DNA from 4 places in the Kitasatospora sp. NPDC059146 genome. Region 4 is predicted to be linked to each of the others. Evidence: riboswitches for the same ligand, from Rfam matches in the RefSeq annotation. Region 4 holds a riboswitch; each other region holds the start of a gene.
The links. A riboswitch is a leader RNA that binds a small molecule or an ion and turns the genes downstream of it on or off. The one in region 4 is predicted to bind cobalamin.
Positions count from the first base shown of each region.

Region 1: linked by a shared signal. The riboswitch ahead of ACFXPX_RS22075 (ribonucleoside-diphosphate reductase subunit alpha) and the one ahead of ACFXPX_RS20610 (CoA-acylating methylmalonate-semialdehyde dehydrogenase) in region 4 are both predicted to bind cobalamin.
Region 2: linked by a shared signal. The riboswitch ahead of ACFXPX_RS34065 (ABC transporter substrate-binding protein) and the one ahead of ACFXPX_RS20610 (CoA-acylating methylmalonate-semialdehyde dehydrogenase) in region 4 are both predicted to bind cobalamin.
Region 3: linked by a shared signal. The riboswitch ahead of ACFXPX_RS11835 (prenyltransferase/squalene oxidase repeat-containing protein) and the one ahead of ACFXPX_RS20610 (CoA-acylating methylmalonate-semialdehyde dehydrogenase) in region 4 are both predicted to bind cobalamin.

Region 1 is NZ_JBHZCY010000051.1:24,400-29,942, reverse strand. Features, by position in the region: gene ACFXPX_RS22075 (ribonucleoside-diphosphate reductase subunit alpha) at 1-1,865, opposite strand, end outside; cobalamin riboswitch at 2,059-2,191, opposite strand; gene ACFXPX_RS22070 (glycosyltransferase family 39 protein) at 2,264-3,976, opposite strand; gene ACFXPX_RS22065 (glycoside hydrolase family 26 protein) at 3,973-5,037, opposite strand; gene ACFXPX_RS22060 (glycosyltransferase family 2 protein) at 5,043-5,543, opposite strand, start outside.
Region 2 is NZ_JBHZCY010000115.1:449-5,991, forward strand. Features, by position in the region: gene ACFXPX_RS34050 (ferredoxin) at 1-407, opposite strand, end outside; gene ACFXPX_RS34055 (ABC transporter ATP-binding protein) at 404-1,222, opposite strand; gene ACFXPX_RS34060 (FecCD family ABC transporter permease) at 1,219-2,298, opposite strand; gene ACFXPX_RS34065 (ABC transporter substrate-binding protein) at 2,295-3,164, opposite strand; cobalamin riboswitch at 3,370-3,576, opposite strand; gene ACFXPX_RS34070 (hypothetical protein) at 3,682-4,623, opposite strand; gene ACFXPX_RS34075 (hypothetical protein) at 5,087-5,224, opposite strand.
Region 3 is NZ_JBHZCY010000020.1:33,392-38,934, reverse strand. Features, by position in the region: gene ACFXPX_RS11845 (CbiQ family ECF transporter T component) at 1-944, opposite strand, end outside; gene ACFXPX_RS11840 (hypothetical protein) at 949-2,037, opposite strand; gene ACFXPX_RS11835 (prenyltransferase/squalene oxidase repeat-containing protein) at 2,034-3,590, opposite strand; cobalamin riboswitch at 3,699-3,843, opposite strand; gene ACFXPX_RS11830 (flagellar hook-length control protein FliK) at 3,992-4,489, opposite strand; gene ACFXPX_RS11825 (peptidase) at 4,519-5,543, opposite strand, start outside.
Region 4 is NZ_JBHZCY010000045.1:54,626-60,168, forward strand. Features, by position in the region: gene ACFXPX_RS20600 (short-chain fatty acyl-CoA regulator family protein) at 1-1,321, shown strand, start outside; gene ACFXPX_RS20605 (hypothetical protein) at 1,468-1,689, shown strand; cobalamin riboswitch at 1,931-2,122, shown strand; gene ACFXPX_RS20610 (CoA-acylating methylmalonate-semialdehyde dehydrogenase) at 2,319-3,818, shown strand; gene ACFXPX_RS20615 (acyl-CoA dehydrogenase family protein) at 3,824-4,969, shown strand; gene ACFXPX_RS20620 (enoyl-CoA hydratase/isomerase family protein) at 4,969-5,543, shown strand, end outside.

The DNA.
Region 1 (5,543 bases), on a different contig from region 4:
ATGGAGGCGATGGTCGCGGTCGGGGCGATCGCGAGCAGCAGCGAGTTGCGCAGGCCGGTCTCGGCGATGCGGGCGCGCAGCGCCGTCCAGCGGTCGGTCCACTCCGGGGCGGCGCTCGGGAAGTGGTCGATGTGCAGCTCGCCGCGGGCGGCGCGGGTTTCGCCGTAGGCCTCGTGGCGGCCGAGCTGCTCGGCCAGGTCGGCGGAGCGCTCGTAGGCGGTGAGCATGATGCGCTCGGCGATCAGCGTGGACAGCCGGGCGGCCTCGGCGGAGTCGAAGTCGATCCGCAGCTTGAAGAAGACGTCCTGGAGGCCCATCACGCCGAGGCCGACCGGCCGCCAGCGGGAGTTGGAGGTGCCGGCCTCGGTGGTCGGGTAGAAGTTGATGTCCACCACGCGGTCGAGGAAGGTCACGGCGGTGCGGACGGTGGCGTCGAGGCGCTCCCAGTCCATGGCGCCGAGCAGGTCCTCGACGGACGCGCCCTCGGCCACGTGCGCGCCGAGGTTGACCGAGCCCAGGTTGCAGACGGCGGTCTCGGAGTCGTCCGTGACCTCCAGGATCTCGGTGCACAGGTTGGAGGAGTGCACCGTGCGGCCGGGCAGCGCGGTCTGGTTGGCGGCGCGGTTGGAGGCGTCCTTGAAGGTCATCCAGCCGTTGCCGGTCTGCGCGAGGGTGCGCATCATGCGGGCGTAGAGGGTCTGCGCCGGGATGGTGCGGACGGCCTTGCCGGCCAGCTCGGCCTTGAGGTAGGCCTCGTCGAAGTCGGCGCCCCACAGGTCGACCAGCTCGGGGACGTCGGCGGGGGAGAACAGCGACCAGTCGGCGTTGGCGTTCACGCGGCGCATGAACTCGTCCGGGATCCAGTGGGCCAGGTTGAGGTTGTGCGTGCGGCGCGCCTCCTCACCGGTGTTGTCGCGGAGCTCCAGGAATTCCTCGATGTCGGCGTGCCAGGTCTCCAGGTAGACGCAGGCCGCGCCCTTGCGGCGGCCGCCCTGGTTGACGGCGGCGACCGAGGAGTCGAGGGTGCGCAGGAACGGGACGATGCCGTTGGACTTGCCGTTGGTGCCGCGGATCAGGCTGCCGCGCGAGCGGATGCGCGAGTAGGACAGGCCGATGCCGCCGGCGTGCTTGGAGAGGCGGGCGATCTGCGCGTAGCGGTTGTAGATCGAGTCCAGGTTGTCCAGCGGCGAGTCCAGCAGGTAGCAGCTGGACATCTGCGGGTGCCGGGTGCCGGAGTTGAAGAGCGTCGGCGAGGAGGTCAGGTACTCCAGGCGGCTCATCAGGCCGTACAGCTCGGACACCTCGCGCACCGACTGCTCGGAGTCGCCGACCGCCAGGCCGCAGGCGACGCGGAGCAGGAAGTGCTGCGGGGTCTCGATCACCTTGCGGGTGATCGGGTGGCGCAGCAGGTAGCGGGACTGGACGGTGCGCAGGCCGAAGTACTCGAAGCGGTCGTCGCCCTTGGTGTCGACGAGCGCGTTCAGGGCGTCGGCGTGCTTGGCGACGAAGGCCGCGGTGGTGTCGCCGATCAGGCCCTCGGCGTGGCCGACGGCGATCGAGGCGGAGAAGGAGGTCGAGCCCTGGCTGTTCGCCTCGTCGACGATCTCCAGGGCGAGCAGGCGGGCGGCCAGCTTCGAGTACTGGGGGTCCTCGGCGATCATCGACGCGGCGGCGTCCACGGCCAGACCGCGCAGCTCGGCGAAGTCCGAGCCGGCGTGGCGGCCGCGCAGCGCGGCGGCGGCGACATGGCCGGGGTCGACCTCGGTGAGGTCGGCGCTGCGGTCGGTGAGCAGCCGCAGGAGAGCACCGCCGGGGTCGGAGACCGTCGGGTCGGTGAAGGCGGTACCGGAGCCCTGGGCGGGCAGGGTGACTGAGGCAGCGGTGGTCAAGGCGCTCTCTCCTGGCGGCGATCGTGCGGCGGTGATCGGGGTCACCCGGGCCGATCTGGGCAGGGGAGCACGGCGCGAACGCAAAAAGCGTCGCGCGAGGTGTCTCCCCGGCCCGCCCGCGAGGCCCGGAGGGGTGGTGCTGGTGCTTGGCGCGGCCTCTGCGGGAGGGCCGTGGCGCACGCTGTTCGGCAGGTACTCGGACTCGCGGTACGGCTGCTGGAGCCGCCCGCACACCGCTGCGGGGCAGTCCCGGATTCCCACCGGGTTCCCCTGCATCGACAGCAGAAGCGAGCATACATGTAGTGCCGACTAGCTGCGGCGGCACCACATGTTGTGCCTGTCGTGTCGCGGATGCCGACGGGCTCGCCGGCCTGTCAGTGCCGCAGATAGACCTTGTACGTGCTCGAATCGCCCGTCGGCGAGGTGAACTGAGCGATCAGCCGGTAGCGCCCGCCGGTGTTCAGCGCGGCGCTCAGCGCCCGGTCGGTGGCCGCCGGCGCGGTGCTGTCGAGGACGACCATGGTGAACCAGCCGTCCCGGATCGCCGCCGTGCTGCCGTCCACGCCGTGGTGCTGCACGCCGGCGCTGTCGCGGTAGTCCGTTCCGGCCCGGGCGGAGATCCACTGCTCGGGTCTGCTGACGGCGCCCAGGTAGTACTCGGCGAGCCCGTCGACCTCGGTGAGGTAGTGGCCCTCCGGGACGGCGTGCGCCCGCAGGACGGCCAGCAGGCGGCCGGAGTCGGGCCCGTTCTGGTAGCGCAGCGCGGACTGCTCCATGCCGAGGGCCAGCAGCGCGACCCAGACCAGGATGCCCAACTGGGGGTGGCGGAAGTGGGCCCCGACCAGCCGGGTGAGGCCGAGCCCAGCGATCGGGGTGGCGAGCAGCATGCCGTAGTCGAGGTGGCGGAACAGGGCCCCGGAGGTGCCGGCCCACAGGTGAACGGCGGGGACCAGCAGCGCGGTGGCGGTCAGCACGACCCCGAGCAGAGCCCGCTGGGCGCGGGTGGGGGCGATCCGGTCGCTCCCCGGCGACTCGTGCTCGGCCAGCTGCTCGCGCCGCGCGTACGAGACCGTGCCGGCTACCGCGAGGAGGGTGAACAGGCCGGCCCACTGGAGGGTGCCGAGCAGGACGGAGCCGGCTGAGCCGGGGGCGTTGCCGTGCGTGGGGGACCAGCCGACGACCTTCCCCAGCAGGCCGTACGGCAGCAGCAGGACCAGCGTTCCGACAGCCAGCAGCAGGGCGCGCAGGGCGGCGGGGCCGGGTCGGCGGTGCGGCCTGGCGGTGGCAAGGGCCAGGGCCACCAGGGCGGGGACGGCCAGGACCGCCGAGTAGGCGACGGCACAGGCCAGGGCGGTGGCCGCGGCGGCGGTCAGCACCAGGGCCGGGGCACGCCGGGCGGTGAACACCGTCAGCCAGGCCGCGAGGGCGACCAGGAGGACGGCGAGGGACTCGGGGGCGCCGTAGAAGCCGACCACGACGGTGGACTGCAGGACGGCGTAGGCGGCTATGCCGCAGATCGCGACGCGTTCGTTGAACAGCCGCCGGGTCAGCGAGTACAGCAGCACCGTGGTGAGCAGGCCGAAGCCGAGGCTGAGCAGCCGGGTGCCCCAGATGCCGTCCGCGTTCGCGGCGGCGCCGGCCAGCGGTGGGTAGAGCCACGGCGAGCCGGGGACGCGGTCGAGCAGGTCGGTGGTGACCGGGGCGCCGTGCAGCAGGTGGGCGAGCTGCTGGCGGCCGGCCACCATGGCGGCGGCCTCGTCGGGGTGCGCGGCGGCGAGCAGGCGCAGCGAGAGCGCGGCCTGGACGGCCAGGACGGCGCCGAGCAGCCCGCGGGCGATCCAGCGGCGCCGGGGGCTGGAGGCGGGGTCCCAGCCGATCGCCGGGACCTGGGGGATGGTGTACGGGGCCAGTTCGATGCCGTCGGGGTTGTCGACGGTCACCGCACTGGCCGCGGGCATCGCATGGGCCACGGGCACGGCGCCGGCCCCGGCCTCGGCCCCGCCCGCCGGGCGGGGTGCGGGTACGTCCGCGGCCGGCTTCCCGGCGCCGCCGGGCAGGGTCGGGAAGGATTCGGGGTCTGCGCTCATCGTGGGTTCCGGATGTCGAAGCCGTAGCGGGGGTCGGACGCGCGCTTCTTGAAGGTGGCCAGGGTGTCCGGGACGGATTCGACCCGCCAGTCGGCCCGCTTGACCATGTTGAACCAGATGAAGCCGACGATGTCGTCGTGCGCCTCCAGCCCGGAGAACAGCTGGTCGGTGTCCGCGCGTTGGTGCTTGCCCTGCTCGACCGCGGTCTCGCTGATGAAGAAGGGCTTCTTGCAGAAGGCGCGGATCTCGGCCATCGTCGGCCCGTACAGCTCGTCGAAGGCGTCGGGGTCGGTGCGGGTGAAGTAGCCGGTCATGCCGGCCCAGTCGACGTAGCTGTCGCCGGGGTAGTACGGCGCGAGTCGGGTGTTGGGCGCGGGGAGGGTGATGTTGGGGCTCCAGACCCAGATCACGTTGGTCGCGCCGGCGTTGTCGAAGATGTCGTGGACGTGCCGCCAGGCCGCGACGAAGTCCTGGGGGCCGGCCGACTGGCGGCCCCACGGGTACCAGTTGCCGTTCATCTCGTGCGCGATGCTGATGGCGATCGGCAGGTTGAGCTTGGCGACGGACTTGGCCACGCCCCGGACGTAGTCGTCGGTGTCGCCGGCCGCGATCGAGGCGAGCGAGTGGTCGTACGGCTCCCAGGCCATGAAGGGCAGCGCGCCGGCCTGGTAGATCCGGCGTACGCCGGCGGTGTCGAAGCCGCCCCGCCAGTGGGCGTAATAGGCCAGGACGTTGGGCTGCTTGCCGATCGCGGCGCTGTAGCCGGGCAGCGCGTCCATCGAGGCGGGGACGTCCGGCAGGGCGACGCCGAGGTACTTGTGGGTGGGCTTGAGCAGCGGGGTGACGTCGTACGGGACGTCGGTGGGCAGCGCCTTGGGGGCGGGGGCGGCGGTGCCCGGACTGGGGCCGGTGGCGCTCGGCGCGGGCGGGGCGAGGCCCTCCTGGAGTGCGAAGCCGGGGTCCTCGGGGCCGCAGGCGGTGACCAGCAGCAGGGTGGCGGTCAGCAGCGGGAGCGCCAGCCGGCGGCGGAGCGGACCGGTCCGTCGGGGGTGGGCGGTCATGGTGATCACACTGCTTCCGTGGGGCGCGGCTGGACCAGGACCCGGCCGACGATGGTGGCGTAGAAGAGCCCGGAGGCGAGGACCAGGGCGAAGTTCAGCGGGCCCATCGTGAGCATCCGCCAGATGCTCACGCCCACCCAGAGCAGGGCCGTCCCGCCGCCCCAGGCGATCACACCGATCCAGAACCGCCGGGTCCTGTTCTTCTTGGCGCCGGAGGACCCGGTCGGCTGCCAGGCCATCCGGTTGCGGCGCACGATGTCCCAGATGGCGAAGACGTGCGCCCAGCCGTACATCATCCGGGCGGCCCAGGCCTCCAGCCGGTAGGGGTTGCGGTGCCAGAGCGGGAAGATGACCGTCGCGTAGATCAGGCCGGGCAGCACCAGGGCGGTGTTCTCCCAGCGGACCAGGTCGGGGCGGGTGAGCAGCAGGACGATCGGGACGAGCGGCGAGACGACGGTGAACAGCGCGGTGTGGATGTAGTAGAAGAAGCCGGACAGGTAGCAGGC
Region 2 (5,543 bases), on a different contig from region 4:
GCCGCGGCGACCGCGGCGACCGCGTCCGGTGAGTCGGCGAGGCGGGTCGCGACGAGGATCTCCGGCCGGTGGCCCGTGCGCTCGCGCCACCAGTGCGCCGCGATCCGCCGCAGCCAGGACTGGGCCGGGCCGGTGGCCGCGAGGCGGACGCCGATCAGGACCACGGTCCCGGCGCTGGCGTCGGCCAGCCTGGTCAGCTCGGCCGACAGGGAGGGGTCCGCCTGCTGCAGGAACGCGATCGAGGCCTGCTGCGACGCCGCCGTCCGGAGCAGTTCGTTGCGACGGACGGCCTCCCCGATCGACATGCCGACCAGGACCGTGGCGGTGCGGCGGGCGGGGGCGTCCAAAGCGGGGGCATCCAGGGCGGGGGCGTCCAACGCGGGGGCATCCGGGGTGGGGGAGGTCATGGCGAAGTCCTTTCGTGGAGCAGCCCGTTCCACCGGATGTGCGGCCGGTCGTGCCGGGGGTGCCGTTCGACGGTGACGTCGACGCCGTAGACGTGCCCGATCGTGGCCGAGGTGAGCACCTCGGCGCCGGGCCCGTGGGCGACCAGCCGCCCGTCGAGCAGGACGACGACCTCGTCGCAGTAGGCGGCGGCGAGTTCGAGGTCGTGCAGTGCGGCCACCGTGGTGATGCCCAGTCCGCGTACGGCGGCGAGGAAGCCGAGTTGGTGGCGCAGGTCGAGGTGGTTGGTGGGCTCGTCGAGCAGGAGCACGCCGGGCTCCTGCGCCAGGGCCCGCGCGAGCTGGACCCGTTGCCGTTCGCCGCCGGACAGCGTCGGCCAGGCCCGGTCGAGCAGGTGGCCGACGTCGGCCGCGGCGACGGCCTCGGCGACCACGGTCCGCTCGTGGGCGTCGGCGGCGGAGTTCCCCGGCACGGGCCAGCGGCCCCGGTGGGGCGTGCGCCCGAGCTCGATGACCTGGCGGACCGGCAGGGCCAGCCGGGTGTCCGCCTGCTGTTCCATGAAGGCCACCCGCTGGGCCCGGCGGCGGGCCGTGAGCGTGTGGAGATCCGCCCCGTCCAGGAGGACGCGCCCCGCGGACGGCCGGGTGAGTCCGGCGACCGCGCGCAGCAGGGTGGTCTTCCCGGCGCCGTTGGGTCCGAGCAGGCCGGTGACCCGGCCGGGGGCGAACGCGAGCGAGACCGCGTCCAGCAGGGTCGCGCCGCCGGCGCGCACGCCGAGTCCCTCCGCGCGCAGCTCGGCGGCGGGCGGCGCGGTCACAGTGTGCCCCCGTCGGCCCGGCCCTGGCGCCACAGCAGCCAGGCGAAGAAGGGCGCTCCGAGCCCGGCCGTGACGACGCCGACCGGGATCTCCCGGTCGGGGAGGACCGAGCGGGCCAGGACGTCGCTGCCCACCAGGAGGGACGCGCCCACCAGTGCCGATACGGGCAGCAGGAGGGCGTGGCGCGGGCCGCAGACGAGGCGGACCACGTGCGGGACGACCAGGCCGAGGAACCCGATGACCCCGGTGTTGGCGACCAGGCAGGCCGTCACCAGCGCGGCGGTGGCGATGAGGACCCACCGGGTGCGCTCGACGTGGACGCCGAGGGAGCGGGCGGAGGTCTCGCCGAAGGCGAAGGCGTCCAGGTCGCGGGCCGAGGAGGCCAGCACCGTGACGCCGATCAGGGCGACCGCGGTCAGGAAGACGGCGGTGGGCCACCGCACGCCGGCGACCGAGCCCAGCGTCCACTCCATGACACCGCGCGCCGCGTCGCGGTCCCCGAGGACCAGCACGACGAACGAGGTGTACGCCCCGCACAGTTGGCCCACCGCGATGCCGGCGAGCACCGTCCGGGCGGTCGGCAGCGACCGGGTGCGCGCGCCGGCCAGCACCAGGACGACGACGGCGGCGAGCAGGGCGCCGGCGAAGGCCGCCGTCGCCACCGCGCCGGTGCCCACGGCGCCGGTCACGCCGACGCCGAGGACGATCACGGTCACCGCGCCGGCGGCGGCTCCGTCCGAGATCCCGAGCAGGAAGGGATCGGCCAGGTCGTTGCCGGTCAGGGTCTGCAGCACCGCGCCGCAGACCGCGAGTCCGGCGCCGGTGGCGGCCGCTCCCAGGACCCGGGGCAGCCGCAGCTGCCAGACGATCCGGTCGTCCAGCAGGGTGACCTGCGGGTCGGCGAGTCCGAGCCGGCGCGCCACGACCTCGATCACGGTCGGGAGCGGCTCGTGGTGCGAGCCGACGGCCAGGCCGAGGAGCACGGTGGCCAGCAGCAGGGCCGCACCGACGGCCAGGGCCGCCGTCGCGCGGCCCGGACCGGCGGGCCGCGCGACGGGGTGGGGTGCCGTGGTCATGAAGCCGGGCGCAGCGCGCTCAGCCCCGCCGAGACCCGGGCGGCGCCGTCGGCGAGCCGCACGCCGGGAGTCGACTCCGAGAACGGCACCACCACGAAGGCCTTGCGCCGCACGGCGCCGAGCTTGCTCAGCACCGGGTCGTGCTCCAGGTAGTCGATCTTGGACTGGGCGGTGTCCCAGCCGGCGTCCGCGAGCACGATGGCGTCCGGGTCGGCCGCGACGACCTTCTCCCAGCTCACGTTCTGCCAGCCGCCGGGCAGGTCCGCGAAGACGTTGCGGGCGCCCACGGCGTCGAGCACCAGCTGGGGGCCGCCGTGGCCGGCGCCGACGAACGGCGACTTGGTGTCCGAGTCGTACCACAGGACCTTCAGGTCCTTGCCCGCGGCCGTCGCCGTGAACCCGGCGAGCTGCTGCTCCTGCTGGTGCTGGATCGCGGCGGCCCGCTCCGGTACGCCGAAGACCTGGGCGACGTCGTGCAGTTCGCCCCACGCGGCCTGCCACGTCGTCGGCGGCACCTGGCTCTTGTCCGAGCAGCCGAACGGGGACAGGTACGACGCTACGCCCTGGCCGCGCAGGTCCTCCCGGGTGCCCGCGACCTTGTCGGTGAACGCGCTGGCGTAAGAGGCGTACAGGAAGTCGGGGCGGGCGGTGAGGAGCTTCTCCTTCGTCGGGTACTTCGCGGAGAGCACCGGGACGGAGTCGTAGGCCGCCTTCCACTTCTCCGGGACGGCATCGTCGAGGTAGGCGGTACCGGCCATGCGGGACTCCAGGCCGAGGGCCAGCGCCACCTCGGTGGCCCCCTCGTTCAGCGTCACCAGCCGCTCGGGCGGCGTGCCGACCGTCACGGTGGTCCCGCAGTTCTCCACGCTGACCGGCGCGGCACCTGAGGACGTCCCGCCGGACGCGGCGGGCGCGGGGGCGCCCGTGCAGGCGCCGAGCGTGCCGAGGAACAGGACGGCGGCGACCGCCCGGCCGACACGTATCGGACTTGTGGGACGTATGGGATGTACGGAGCAGATGGATCGGAACGGACGCGGCTGACCGCTGGGCACGTGTTCTCCAAAACCCTCGTGGAACATGTCGTGCCGTGGCCGGTCTCCTGGCTTCCGCATCGACGTGCCGCGGCCGACCTTCCCGGGCGGCTCCTTCGAGCCCGCCCAGTGGCCCTGACCGCTGGGCGAGCCGGTCAGCGAGGGCCGCGGAACTCCGCGGCAACAGTGGCGAGGGCCGCACCGGACTCAGACCGGTTTCCCGAACACCACGGCGATCGCACGGTATCAGGCGTGGTCAGGGCGGCGGAGTCCGGCTCAGGGTGACGGCCCGACAGCGACGGCCCGCCGCGCGGGGGGCGCGGCGGGCCGGGTTCCTCGGAGCGGGCGGTCGTCAGCCGTGCGTCACGCACTTGTTGGTGCTGTTGGACCACAGGCCCTGGAGGTCGAAGGTGCCGGTGCTCAGGGTGACGTAGGCGTCGAGGTTCTCGCACTCGTCGCCGATCTCACCGCCGCCGCCGTTCCAGCCGATGCTGGGCCAGAAGTCGGTGACCGTCTCCGCGTACTCGTGGGTCTCGGTGGACTCGATGCCGGAGAGCAGCCGCCCGTCGGTGAAGGTGGTGCAGGCGCCCGCCCCGTTGTCCGGGATGTACGGCAGGTTGGTGTAGGCCAGGGTGCCGTAGGAGCTGCTGGTCTTGTCGTGCCAGGCGCAGAAGCCGGAGTTGGGGAAGCCGTCCGGGTGGGTGCCGGTGGGGGAGACCACCACGTACTGGGCGTTGAGGTTGGGCGCCTGGGTGGTGTTGCCGAAGTGGGCGGCGGCCTTGCCCGCCTCGGCGGCGATCTGGGCGGCGGTGGCGTTGGCCGGGGTGGCGGCGGCGTTGTCGAACCAGACGCCGGCCAGCGGGGAGGAGGCCGGGTGCTGGACGTGGGTGCCCTTGGTGCCGCAGGTGGTGGTGCCCCTGGCGACGCCCTCGCAGTACTGGCTGAGGATGGTGCCCCAGGTGTCCTGGCTGCCGTAGAGGCCCTTGAACATGTTCTGCATGTCGGGGGCGACCCCGGCCGGGTCGGAGGACCACTGCGAGCCCCAGAACACCAGGTACACCTTGGGGGTGGGGGAGACCACGCCCTGGGTCGCGGCGGAGCGGACCGACAGGGTGTTGCCGGACGTCGCGGTCGGGCTCTTGGCGGTGGTGCCGGGGTGGAGCGGCTTGGCCCCGAAGTGGGCGGCGGCCGGGGCGGGTTGGGCCTCGGCGCCGGCGGCCAGGGCGGTGGTGCCGAAGGCGGCCAGGGCCAGCGCCGTGAGGGTGTGGGCGGCGGCCTTGAGGGGGGTGCGCATGTGTCTGCTCCCGGGTGTGAGGGTGTGGGAGGTTCGTCCGTACAGGCCTGCGGACCGGCCGGCCCGCGGGTTGAGCCCGGACACCACATCAACTCGGCCGTCCGTCCGTCCAGATGGTGGACGCGGGGCGGGGAACCCTTTGCCGTGCTCATACCAAGGCCTTGTCGCGCCGCCAGGGGCGGGGTGGGGGCAGGAGCGGGACCGGCGGCGACGGTGGGGGCGGTGCGACCGTAGGTCGGTACACGTCGAAGTTCCCGGACCGGATTACGGTCGGGAACTTCGGCCATTCCCCCGGGATTCACCGGGAGTTCCGCTATTCCAACGTGCGGACGGCCTTCGGTGGTTCAATTCCCGGTGTGTTGGGATGCGAACGCCCGCGGACACCGGCGTCCGTGGACGCGGAACAGCCCGCCGGCGGGGCCGGCGGGCTGTGGCGATCGAGTCCGGGTCAGCTAGGCCGAGGTCAGCGCGGCTTCTTGAAACCCAGGGTCGTGGCGTCCTTCTTGGTGTAGATGGTGCCGTCCGTGTCCTTGCTGAAGTCGCCGACCTTGGCGGCCGTGGGCGGGGTGTAGCGCTTGGGCAGCTGGATGTTCTTGGCCATGGTTCTCTCCTCTGCATCGAGGCCGAAGCCTGTGGATGGCGTGACTCCATTGGGACCGCTGGCCGCCGGGAGTGTCCAGTCGCATCGTCAGATCCGGCCAATGGCGGGGAAATTCACGTTTCCGCAGGTGGATCGCGGACGGAACGTCTTTCGGCCGGATCGGCCGGAACAGTAGTTGGGACACAGAAGTGAACTGTGGCAACAGGAGTGTCCATGCCAAACGCTTTCTTGACGACGTTCGAATGTGATGGAACGACAATCATCCTGCTTCTTTCGGTGGGTGAATGGCGTGATCCATGGGGGAAGTGGACCTTGCCCG
Region 3 (5,543 bases), on a different contig from region 4:
CAGCGGTCCGGCCGGTAGGTGGTGCGCCGCACCCGGCGCCCGCCGAGCAGCAGACCCGCCACGCAGAGCACGGCACCCGCGAGGAAGGCGGGCAGGCCGAGCGCGGCCGGGGCCGTCCCGTCCAGCAGTCCGTACACCCCGGCGCACAGGCCGCACATGCCGAGCAGCATCAGCACCCCGGTGAGCCGGCGGGACCGGCGCGAGGCGGTGCCGGAACGCCCGTAGCCACGCGAGTCCATCGCGGCCGCGAGGCCCAGCGAACGCTCCAGCGCGTCCTCCAGGACCGGCACCACGATGCTGCGCAGGGCACGGACGCCCTTGCGCCGCCCCGCACGCAACCGCCGTGCCCGGGCGACCCGTTGGACGCTCTGCACCAGCTGGGGCGCGACACTGAGCGCCACCGTCACGGCGACGCCGAGCTCGTAGAGGGCACCGGGCAGGACGCGCAGGGCCCGCTTGGGGTTGGCGAGGGTGTTCGCGGCGCCGATGCAGCAGATCAGACAGGCCAGCCGCAGCCCGTCGAAGGCCGCGGAGAGCGTGGCCTCCAGCGAGACCGGGCCGCCGATCCGGATCCCCGCGTACCAGTCGGGGGTGGGGATGTGCGGCAGGGAGAAGAGCAGGTGGTCGTGCGGGGTGACACCGGTGGCGAAGACGCATCGGAAGACCACCCGGATCGCCACCACCGTCAGCGCCAGCCACAGGTAGTAGGTGAACCCGCGGGCCCACGGGGCCTCGCTGCGGCGGGCGGTGACCACGTAGCCGAGCACGGCGAGGACGAGCAGGAGCAGCAAGGGGTTGGTGGTGCGGCTGGCCGCGGTCGCCAGGGCGAGCGCCCAGGCCCACCAGGCCAGCGGGTGGAGGTTGCGCGGGGCGCGCCGGCCCCCGGCGCCCCGCCCGGGGCTGCGCTGCGGGGAGCCGAGGCCGCAGGTGTCTTGCGCGCTCACCGGATCACTCGGCCCGTCGGCGGCGACGGCGTGCGGCCACCACCGTGGCCACGCCCAGCGCCACGACGAGGACCGCCCCGAGCGCAGCGGGCACCATCGAACCGGAGTCGTGCGGGGCGTCGGCCACCGGGTTGGCGTCCACCACCCCGCCGGGCACGGCGGGCGCGGACGTCGCCCCGGCCGCGGCCACGGCCGTCTGCGGTGTCGGCCCGTCACTCGGGGTCTCGGTCGGCGGGGCGGTGGAGACTTCGGCCGGTACCGGCGTGGGATCGGGCGCTCCCGGCGGGGTGATGCCGTCCGCAGGAGTGGCCGCGGTACCCGTTCCCGGGGTCGCGGCGGGCGCCGGCGGACGGGTTCCGCCGGGCCGGGGTGCGGCCGGGGCCGGGGCACCCCCGGTCGAGCCGGAGCCGCCGCCACGCGTCGTACCGCTGCCGCCCGTCGTGCCCGATCCGCCCGTCGTACCGGAACCGCTCGCCGCTCCGCCGGAGCCGCCCGTCGTGCCCTGGCCCGGGTCGGCCGGCTGCCCGCCGGAACTGGGGTTGTGGGCCCGGACGCTGTCCGGCGAGAAGGTCGGACGCCCCTCGGTGCCCTCCACGTTGGTGCCGCCGTAGATCCACAGGTCGACGCTGCCGGGCTTCGGCTGGTAGAGCATCGCCCCGAGCTGGCTGTAGGACCACTCGTTCTGGCCCGGATCAGCGTGCCAGTACGACCAGTACGCGGTGGCCGGAGGTGTCAGGACGCACTTCTCCTGGTCCGGGGTCGGGAACTGCTTGCCGCCCTGGTAACCGCTGTAGCCGATCCGGCAGATGAAGGCCGGGCCGTCGTGGCCGGTGCCGGTGGTCTTCCAACCCCCTTGGTTCAGCAGGGTGTAGCCGGTGGTGGGCGTGGAGCCGCAGGAGCGCAGCAGCGGGCCGCCCCACTTGCTCAGGTCCACGGCGAGGACGACCCCGGAGGTCGGAGTGCACTGCTCCATCGGCAACGGCGCAGCGGCAGCCGGGACCACGCCCACGGCGAGGCCGCCGAATGCCAGCGCCGAGGTCAGTGCCGCCGCCCCGGACAGCCGGGCGAGCCGCTGCCCGAGTCCCCGGCTCACCGGTGACGCCCCGGGGCGGCCGTCCGGCGGCGACGGGCGACGATGACGGCAGCGGCACCGAGCGCGGTCAGCGCACCGGCGGCCGCCGTCAGCGCCAGTGCCTGGGTTCCGGTGCTCGCGAGGTGATCCGAACCGGTCTGCACCGGGACGCCTCCGGCCGCCTCGGCACCGCCATCCGTCGGGGCGTCGACGCCACCGGACGACGGCGCGCCGGTGGTCGGGCCGGGCCCGGTCGTGGTGGGCGAACCCGTCGGGGTCCCGGTGGACGTGGTCGTCGGGGTGGAGGTGCCGGTCGGGGTGGGCGTACCGGACGGAGTGGTGGAGGGAGTACCCGTCGGGGTGACCGTACTCGTCGGGGTCGGCGTGCCGGACGGCGTGGTGGACGGCGTCCCGGTCGGCGTCGGCGAGCCGCCGAGGTCGCGGGACAGCGTGCCGAAGGAGATGCCGGTGGCGCCGCCGAGCACCTGCGTGGACGCCCGGACGTCCGACCCCCGCTGCCCGGTGGAGGCGACGTTGAACCCGCCGTCACCATTCTGCTGCCCGGCGAGGAAGTCGAGCGCCTTGGCGATCTGTCCGCCGTAGGCGGCCTTGCGCAGCGTCATCCCCTGGACGGCCAGCGCGGCCGAGTTGGTGGAGTTGCCGGCCGCGCCGGGGAAGCCGCCGTCGGGCAACTGCCGTGCGGCGAGCCAGCCGAGGCCCTTCTCGACCGCCTGGGCGGCCTCGTCCCCGGGGACCAGGGCGAGGGCCATGACGGCCATGGCCGTGCTGTCCACATCCGCGTCACCGGCGGCCGGGATCAGGCTCGGCCAGGACCCGTCCGGGTGCTGGAGGCTCCTCAGGTAGCCGATCGCGGGAGCGGCACCGGTCGACTCTCCGGCCCGGAGCTGGGCCATGACGGCGAGCGCCTGGGAGAAGACCGAGGTGGCGTAGGTGTAGTTGCCCGGGGCGTCGCAGCCCGTGCTCGCGTCGGCCTTGGTGCACACCATCGCGGCGAGGGCGGCGATCAGGTCGTGGCCGCCGAAGTTCCGCGGGTTGCGGCCGACCGCCTCGGCGAGCAGCGCCTCCTTGCCGATGGACCCGCCGCCGGCGTACTCGGTGCCGATGGCGGTCCAGTCGTTGACGGTGCGCGCGCTCGCGTCCTTGCCCTGCTGGTCCAGGAAGTCGACGATCCTGCGCAGCGCGGCGTCGTCCGTACCGGTCGCGGCGAGGGCGTAGGCCCCGTCGATGGTCAGGCCGAAGTCGGCGAAGGCCGGGAACCCCTCGTAGTAGTGACCGTCCGTCAGGCGGGACGGGTCGGTGAGGTAGGCACTCCCCTTGGCGGCGTCCGGCTTCCTCCCGGCAGGCGGGGTCGGTGTGGCGGTGGGGCCGTCCGCGTCGTGCCGAGCGGTGGTGAGGTCGGCACCGGTCAGGGCCGGGATCGTCGGCCGGGCTGCCGCGCTCTCGGGGTGCCCCAGCAGGACCGTACCGCAGGCGGCGACCGCGACGGCACCGGCGACCACCAGCGAGGCGAGGTCCCGGTTTCTGTGACGTGTACGACTGCTGCTGACCCTCACGACGACTCCCTGGTCGGTCGACACGGGAGAAACGGCGCAGCCGACGGCCGCCCACGGGGAACACGGGACCGTCGAGACCACGTCGTAGTCCGCGACGACGCAAGTGCTGTGTGAACACACCCCCGGTCCAGGCATTCCGGCTCACCCACCCTCAGGTGGGTCCACGGTTGCGGGTCAGCGCCGGAGTTGGACCGGCTTCCCCTGAATGCCGAGGGCAAAAAATCGGTTCATCAGACCACGTTGACCGAAGCAGAGTCAATGAGGCGTCAGCGGTGGCCGAGCGGGAGGACCCGGGTGCGGCACCGGGGCTGACGCGCAGCGGTGGGGGGGTCACCGGTGCCCCGGCCCCTCCCGGGAGAGGAGCCGGGGCACCGGTCGGCGTCCGCGGTTCAGGACGCGGTTCAGGACGCGGTGATGCCCGGCTGGGCACCGGCGCCGAAGGACCAGCCCTCGACGTCGCCGGGTGCCGGGTTGTAGCTGCCCGCGCCCAGGTTGCTGTACGACCAGGGGCCGCCGTGCTGGGCGTGCCAGTACGACCAGTAGGCGCTGCCGGTCGGGTTGGTGCAGGTCGTCGGCAGGGCGTTGATCGTGCAGACGAAGCCCGGGAAGCGCGGGTGGAAGGAGTACGAGAAACCGGCCCCGGTCAGCGCGGCCAGGCCGCTGGCCGGGTCGCCGGGCGCACAGCCGGTCTGGACGCCGCCGCCGACGGCGGTGAAGTCGACCACGACGGTGACCCCGGTGGTGCCGGTGCAGGCGTCCGCCCGCGCCTGCGGGGCCTGGACGGCGGAGACGCCGAGCAGGCCGGCCGTGAGGGCCGCCGCAGCGGCGATCGACCCGAGCGTACGGCGGGCCGGGCGGGCACGGCGGGCCGGGCGGACCGCGGTGAAGGTGTCGGTCATCGGTGAAATCCTCCTGGAGTCAGGCTCGTTCAGCGCACGGCCGTGGGCGTGGCCGTGGCCGTGTCCGTAACCGTGGCCGGGCAGGCGAGGGTCGGGGCGCCGGGGCGTGCACCGGCGGCGGACAGCGTGGCCAGCGGGGTGCCCGCGAGGCCGAGGACGGCCTGTGCCGTGGCCCGGGCTCCGTTGCCCGCGTTGAAACCGCTCGCGTCGTAGGCGACGGCGCCGCGGACCGCCGGGTCCGCGGAGCAGTCCTGCTGGAACTTGACCAGCCGGCTCCAGCCCTTGAAGCCGGCGGCCAGGCGCCCGCCGGAGAACAGCGCCTGGGTGGCCAGGCCGGTGGTGTTGGCGTTGGAGGCGGTCGCCCCGGCGGCCGCGAACCCGCCGTCGCCGTTCTGGTGGGCGGTGAGCCAGCCGAGTCCCGTGTTCGCCTTGGCGGCGCGACCGGTGGCGGCGAGGGCCTGGACGGCGAGCGCGGTGGCGTCGGGGTCGCTGGTGCAGGCGGCCTGGCCGAAGGAGACCGGGAAGCCGCCGTCCGCGCACTGGCTGTTCGCCAGGAAGTCGACGGCCGCCGCCGGGGCGTCACCGGGCGTGCGGTGCAGGGCGATCAGGGCGAGGGACTGGCCGAAGGCGTTGCTGTAGTCGCCCCACTGGGAGCGGTCGGAGAAGCGGCCTCCGGCGGTCTGCAGCGAGCGCAGCCGGGCCGGCAGGTCGACGCCGCCGAAGGCGGTCGGGTCCCCGCCGCGGACCTCGACGGCGAGCAGCAGCTTGGCGGTCGCGCCCGCATAGGCCTCGGTGGTGCCATCGCCGAGGTAGCCGCTGATGACCTCGGGCTTCGCCAGCCAGGCGGTGGCCTTCGCGGCGGCGTCGTCGGAGCTGCGCGAGGCCGCGAAGGCCAGCACGGCGTCGATGGTCAGGCCCTGGTCGGGGTAGGCGGTCCCGTTGAAGACGGACTCGAAGTGGTCGCCGCCGACGAGCTGGCGGGCCAGCCAGCCGCCCGCGGCGGCGTCGGGGCGGAACGTCCCGGACGAGGTCGGGGCGGCGGGCGCGGCACTCG
Region 4 (5,543 bases):
GGCGCGGATGATCGACCTCTCGCCCAGCTACCTCAACCAGCTGGAGCACGACGCCCGCCCGCTGACCGTCCCCGTCCTGCTGCGGCTCACCGAGGCGTTCGGCGTGGAGGCCGGGTACTTCGCCCCGCCGGACAGCGCCCGGCTCGCCGCCGAACTGCGCGACGGCCTCGGCGAGGAGCTCGCGTCCGGCCGGATCACCCCCGGTGACCTCGACGAGGTCGCCACCCGACTGCCCGCCGTGGCACGGCTGTTGACCGACCTCGGGCGCGGCCGTCGCACCCTGGCCGAGCAGCTCGCCGTCCTCGCGGGGGACCGGGGCCCGGCCGCCGACACCCGGACCCCGCACGAGGAGGTCCGCGAGTTCTTCTACCGCCGGCAGAACTACGTCCATGAACTCGACACCGCCGCCGAGGAGTTGGCGGGCGAGATCCGGCTGCGGCGCGGCGGGGTGCGGGCGGTGCTGGCCGAACGGCTGGCCGACGTGCACGGCGTACGGCTCGCCTCCGGCGGGGAGCAGCTGCACCGGTACGAGCCGCGGACCCGGACGCTGCGGCTGTCGGACCGGCTGCGCCCCGGCCAGCAGGCCTTCCGGCTGGCCACCCAGCTCGGCTACCTGGAACACGACGCGCTGCTCTCCGAACTCGCCGCCCAGGACAGCCCCGAAGGCTCGGCCGCGCACTCGCTCACCCGGATCGGCCTGGCCAACTACTTCGCCGCCGCCCTCGTCCTGCCCTACGCCGCCTTCCACGCCGAGGCCGAGTCCGCCCGCTACGACATCGAGCACCTCGCCGACCACTTCGGCGTCGGCTACGAGACGGTCTGCCACCGCCTCAGCACCCTCCAGCGCCCCGGCCTGCGCGGGGTGCCGTTCTCCTTCGTCCGGGTCGACCGGGCCGGGAACGTCTCCAAGCGGCAGTCCGCCACGCCCTTCCACTTCTCCCGCACCGGCGGCACCTGCCCGCTGTGGAACGTCTACGACGCCTTCGCCGCCCCGGGCCGGGTCCACGTCCAGGTCGCCGCCATGCCGGACGGGCGCCGCTACCTGTGGACGGCCCGCGCCGTCACCCGCTCGCCCGGCGGCTGGGGCCGACCCGGCAAGACCTTCGCCATCGGCCTCGGCTGCGAACTCCGCCACGCGTCCCGCCTCGTCTACTCCGCAGGCCTCGACCTGACCGACGAGGCCGCCGCCACCCCGATCGGCCTGGGCTGCAAGGTCTGCGAACGCCCGGCCTGCGCCCAGCGCTCGGCCCCGGCGATCGGCCGCCCGCTGGCCGTCGACGAGCACACCAGCACCTTCGTCCCGTACCCGGCGTCCTCCTGAGCGGTGCCGCACGGGGCGAGGCAGCCCCCGGAGGGCCGTCGGACGAGTACAACCACCCTTCCTGCCATCGGGTTTGGTGACATTGGGCGGCGGGCATCGCCAGCCCGGAAGCCCCGTGCACCACGGGCGGAAGTGAGGTGGGACGGATGGCCGGCGACGAGACGCCACAGCCCTTCGCGACGTTCTGCGGCAACTGCAACTGCGGTTGCCCCCAGGTGTTCCTGGACCGGGAGGCCCCGGTGGACCGGCGGGTGAGGATCACCGACGACTTCGGTCAGCAGATCCGGATGAGCGAGGACCAGTTCCGCGACCTGGTGCGCCAGGCCAAGGAGGGACTGCTGGACCTCTCGGCGGCTTCGGCCGGCTGAACGCGATCGAACGGCGCCCGGGGGCGGCGGTCCGATGACCCGCCGCCGGTCCGGCGAAAGGCCGTGGTCGCGGCCCGGGACTCGCCGATCGGTGTCGGGGACACGGACACCTCGCTCTACAGGAACGCGTGGTCGACCTCGCGCTCTGGCTCGACCACCACCGGCCCGTCCTGGCCCTGTGACCCGTCGTGGCCCTGTGACCGCTCGGGCCCGCGTCGCGCGGCGGTGGGTCTGGACTTACTAGGACGTCCAACTATATGGTCGACGGCAGGTCCGCGGTGTCAGGGAAGCCGGTGTGAGTCCGGCACGGTCCCGCCACTGTGACCGGGGAGTTCGTCCTCGCAGATGACGGCCACTGGCAGCCAGCCGGGAAGGCCAGGGGGCGGGCGTGGATCCGGGAGTCAGGATACCGGCCGCGGATGATCCGTGTTTTCCACGAGGATGGAGACGACACGCATGACTCCGGGCCGCTGTTCCCGCTCCGCTGCCGTGCTGCCGACCGTCGGGGCCCATCGCCCCTGACGGTTCGTCACTTTACGCCTGCCGCGACGGCGTACGACCGTACGTCCGCTGCCGCGGCGTGCTCTCTCCATTCCTCCTCTCCCCACCCGTGACGAGAGAAGGAACCGATGGTCCGCGAACTGACCCACTTCATCGGCGGCAAGCGCGTCGCCGGGACGTCCGGCCGCTACGGCGACGTCTTCGACCCCAACACCGGCCGGGTGCAGGCCCGGGTGCCGCTGGCCGACCGGGCCGAGGTCGAGGCGGTGATCGCCGACGCCGCCCAGGCCCAGCCCGCGTGGGCGGCCTGGAACCCGCAGCGGCGGGCGCGGGTGCTGCTGCGCTTCCTGCAACTGGTCGAGCAGGAGAAGGAGGAGCTGGCCCGGCTGCTCTCCGCCGAGCACGGCAAGACCGTGGCCGACGCCCACGGCGACCTCCAACGCGGCCTGGAGGTGGTGGAGTTCGCCGCCGGGATCCCGCACCTGTTGAAGGGCGAGTTCACCGACAACGCCGGCACCGGCATCGACGTCTACTCGATGCGCCAGCCGCTCGGCGTGGTCGCCGGCATCACGCCGTTCAACTTTCCGGCGATGATCCCGCTGTGGAAGGCCGCACCCGCGCTGGCCTGCGGCAACTCCTTCGTTCTCAAGCCCTCCGAGCGGGACCCGTCGGTGCCGCTTCGGCTCGCCGAGCTGTTCCTGGAGGCCGGGCTGCCGCCGGGCGTGCTCAACGTGGTCAACGGCGGCAAGGAGGCGGTGGACACCCTGCTGGAGGACGAGCGGGTGCAGGCCGTCGGCTTCGTCGGATCCACCCCGATCGCCCGGTACGTCTACGCGACGGCCGCCGCCCACGGGAAGCGGGCGCAGTGCTTCGGCGGCGCGAAGAACCACATGATCGTGATGCCGGACGCCGACCTCGACCAGGCCGCCGACGCGCTGATCGGCGCCGGCTACGGCTCGGCGGGGGAGCGCTGCATGGCGATCTCGGTGGCCGTCCCGGTGGGGGAGGAGACCGCGGACGCGCTGGTGGCCAAGCTGGTCGAGCGGATCGCCGCGCTCAAGGTCGGCCGCTCGGACGACCCGGCTGCCGACTTCGGCCCGCTGGTCGGCGCCGACGCGCTGGAGCGGGTCCGCGGGTACCTCGACCTCGGAGTCCGGGAGGGCGCCGAACTCGTCGTCGACGGGCGGGACTTCCGCCTTGAGGGCCACGAGGGCGGCTACTTCCTCGGCGCCTCGCTGTTCGACCGGGTGACCCCGGACATGCGGATCCACCGCGAGGAGATCTTCGGCCCGGTGCTCACCGTGGTCCGCGCCGCCGACTACGAGGAGGCGCTGCGGCTGCCCAGCGAGCACGAGTTCGGCAACGGCGTGGCCATCTACACCCGGGACGGCGACACCGCCCGGGACTTCGCCCGCCGGGTGGACACCGGCATGGTCGGCGTCAACGTGCCGATCCCGGTGCCGATCGCCTACCACACCTTCGGCGGCTGGAAGCGCTCCGCCTTCGGCGACCTCAACCAGCACGGTCCGGACTCGATCCGCTTCTACACCCGCACCCGCACCGTCACCTCGCGCTGGCCCTCCGGGGTCAAGGAGGGCGCGAGCTTCACCATGCCGACGATGGGGTGAACGCCGTGCACACCAGTGAACTGACGGAGGACCAGGCCGCGATCGCCGAGGCCGTCGGAGCCTTCGCCGCCGAGTACCTGGCCCCGCACGCGGTCGAGTGGGACCAGGCCAAGCACTTCCCGGTGGACGTGCTGCGCAAGGCCGCCGACCTCGGCCTCGCCGGGGTCTACGTCCGGGAGGACGTCGGCGGCTCCCAACTCTCCCGGCTGGACGGCGTGGTGGCCTTCGAGGCACTGGCGGGCGGCTGCCCGTCCGTCGCCGCCTACCTGTCCATCCACAACATGGTCGGCTGGATGGTCGACCGCTACGGCAGCGAGGACCAGCGCCACCGCTGGCTGCCCGCACTCTGCACCGCCGAGGACCTGGGCAGCTACTGCCTCACCGAACCCGGCGCCGGCTCCGACGCCGCCGCGCTCGCCACCCGGGCGGTGCGCGACGGCGACCACTGGGTGCTGGACGGCGTCAAGCAGTTCATCTCCGGCGCGGGCGCGGCCCGGGTGTACGTGGTGATGGCGCGCACCGGCGGCCCGGGCGCCGCCGGGGTGTCCGCCTTCGTGGTGGAGCGGGACGACCCGGGGCTCTCCTTCGGCCCCGACGAGCGGAAGATGGGCTGGAACGCCCAGCCCACCCGCCAGGTCGTCCTGGACGGCGTCCGGCTGCCCGCCGACCGCCTGCTCGGCGGCGAGGGGGAGGGCTTCCGGATCGCCATGGCCGGCCTGAACGGGGGCCGGCTCGGCATCGCCGCCTGCTCGCTCGGCGGCGCCCAGAGCGCCCTGGAACGCACCACCGCCCACCTCGCCGACCGGGAGGCCTTCGGCGCTCGGCTGCTGCACGCCCAGGCGCTGCAGTTCCGGCTCGCCGACATGGCCACCGAGCTGGAGGCCGCCCGGGCGCTGCTCTGGCGGGCCGCCGCGGCCCTGGACCGGGGCGACCGGCGGGCACCGCAGCTGTGCGCGATGGCCAAGCGGCACGCCACCGACACCGGCTTCGAGGTGGCCAACCAGGCGCTCCAACTCCACGGCGGCTACGGCTACCTGGCCGAGTACGGCATCGAGAAGATCGTCCGCGACCTGCGGGTGCACCAGATCCTGGAAGGGACCAACGAGATCATGCGCGTCATCGTCGCCCGCGGCCTGATCGGAGCCGCCTGATGAGTGCCGAGGAGGTCCTGGTCCACCGCGAGGGCCGGGCCGGGCTGATCGTCCTCAACCGCCCCAAGGCGCTCAACGCCCTCACCCACGGCATGGTCCGGCGCATCGCGCGCGCCCTGGACGACTGGGAGCACGACCCGGCCGTGGCCACCGTGGTGATCACCGGCGCCGGGGAGCGCGGGCTCTGCGCGGGCGGCGACATCGTGGCCATCCACCGTGCCGCCACCGGCGGGGACCCGGGCGCCGCCGAGGAGTTCTGGCGCGACGAGTACCACCTCAACGCCCGGATCGCCCGCTACCCCAAGCCCTACGTGGCCGTGATGGACGGCATCGTGATGGGCGGCGGAGTCGGCGTCTCCGCCCACGGCAGCGTCCGGATCGTCACCGAACGCACCCGGATCGCCCTGCCGGAGACCGGGATCGGCTTCGTCCCCGACGTCGGCGGCACCTACCTGCTCGCCCTCGCCCCCGGCGAACTCGGCACCCACCTGGCCCTGACGGCCGGCTCCGTCGGCGCCGCGGACGCCCTGCTCTGCGGGCTCGCCGACCACCACGTGCCCGCCGAACGCCTCCC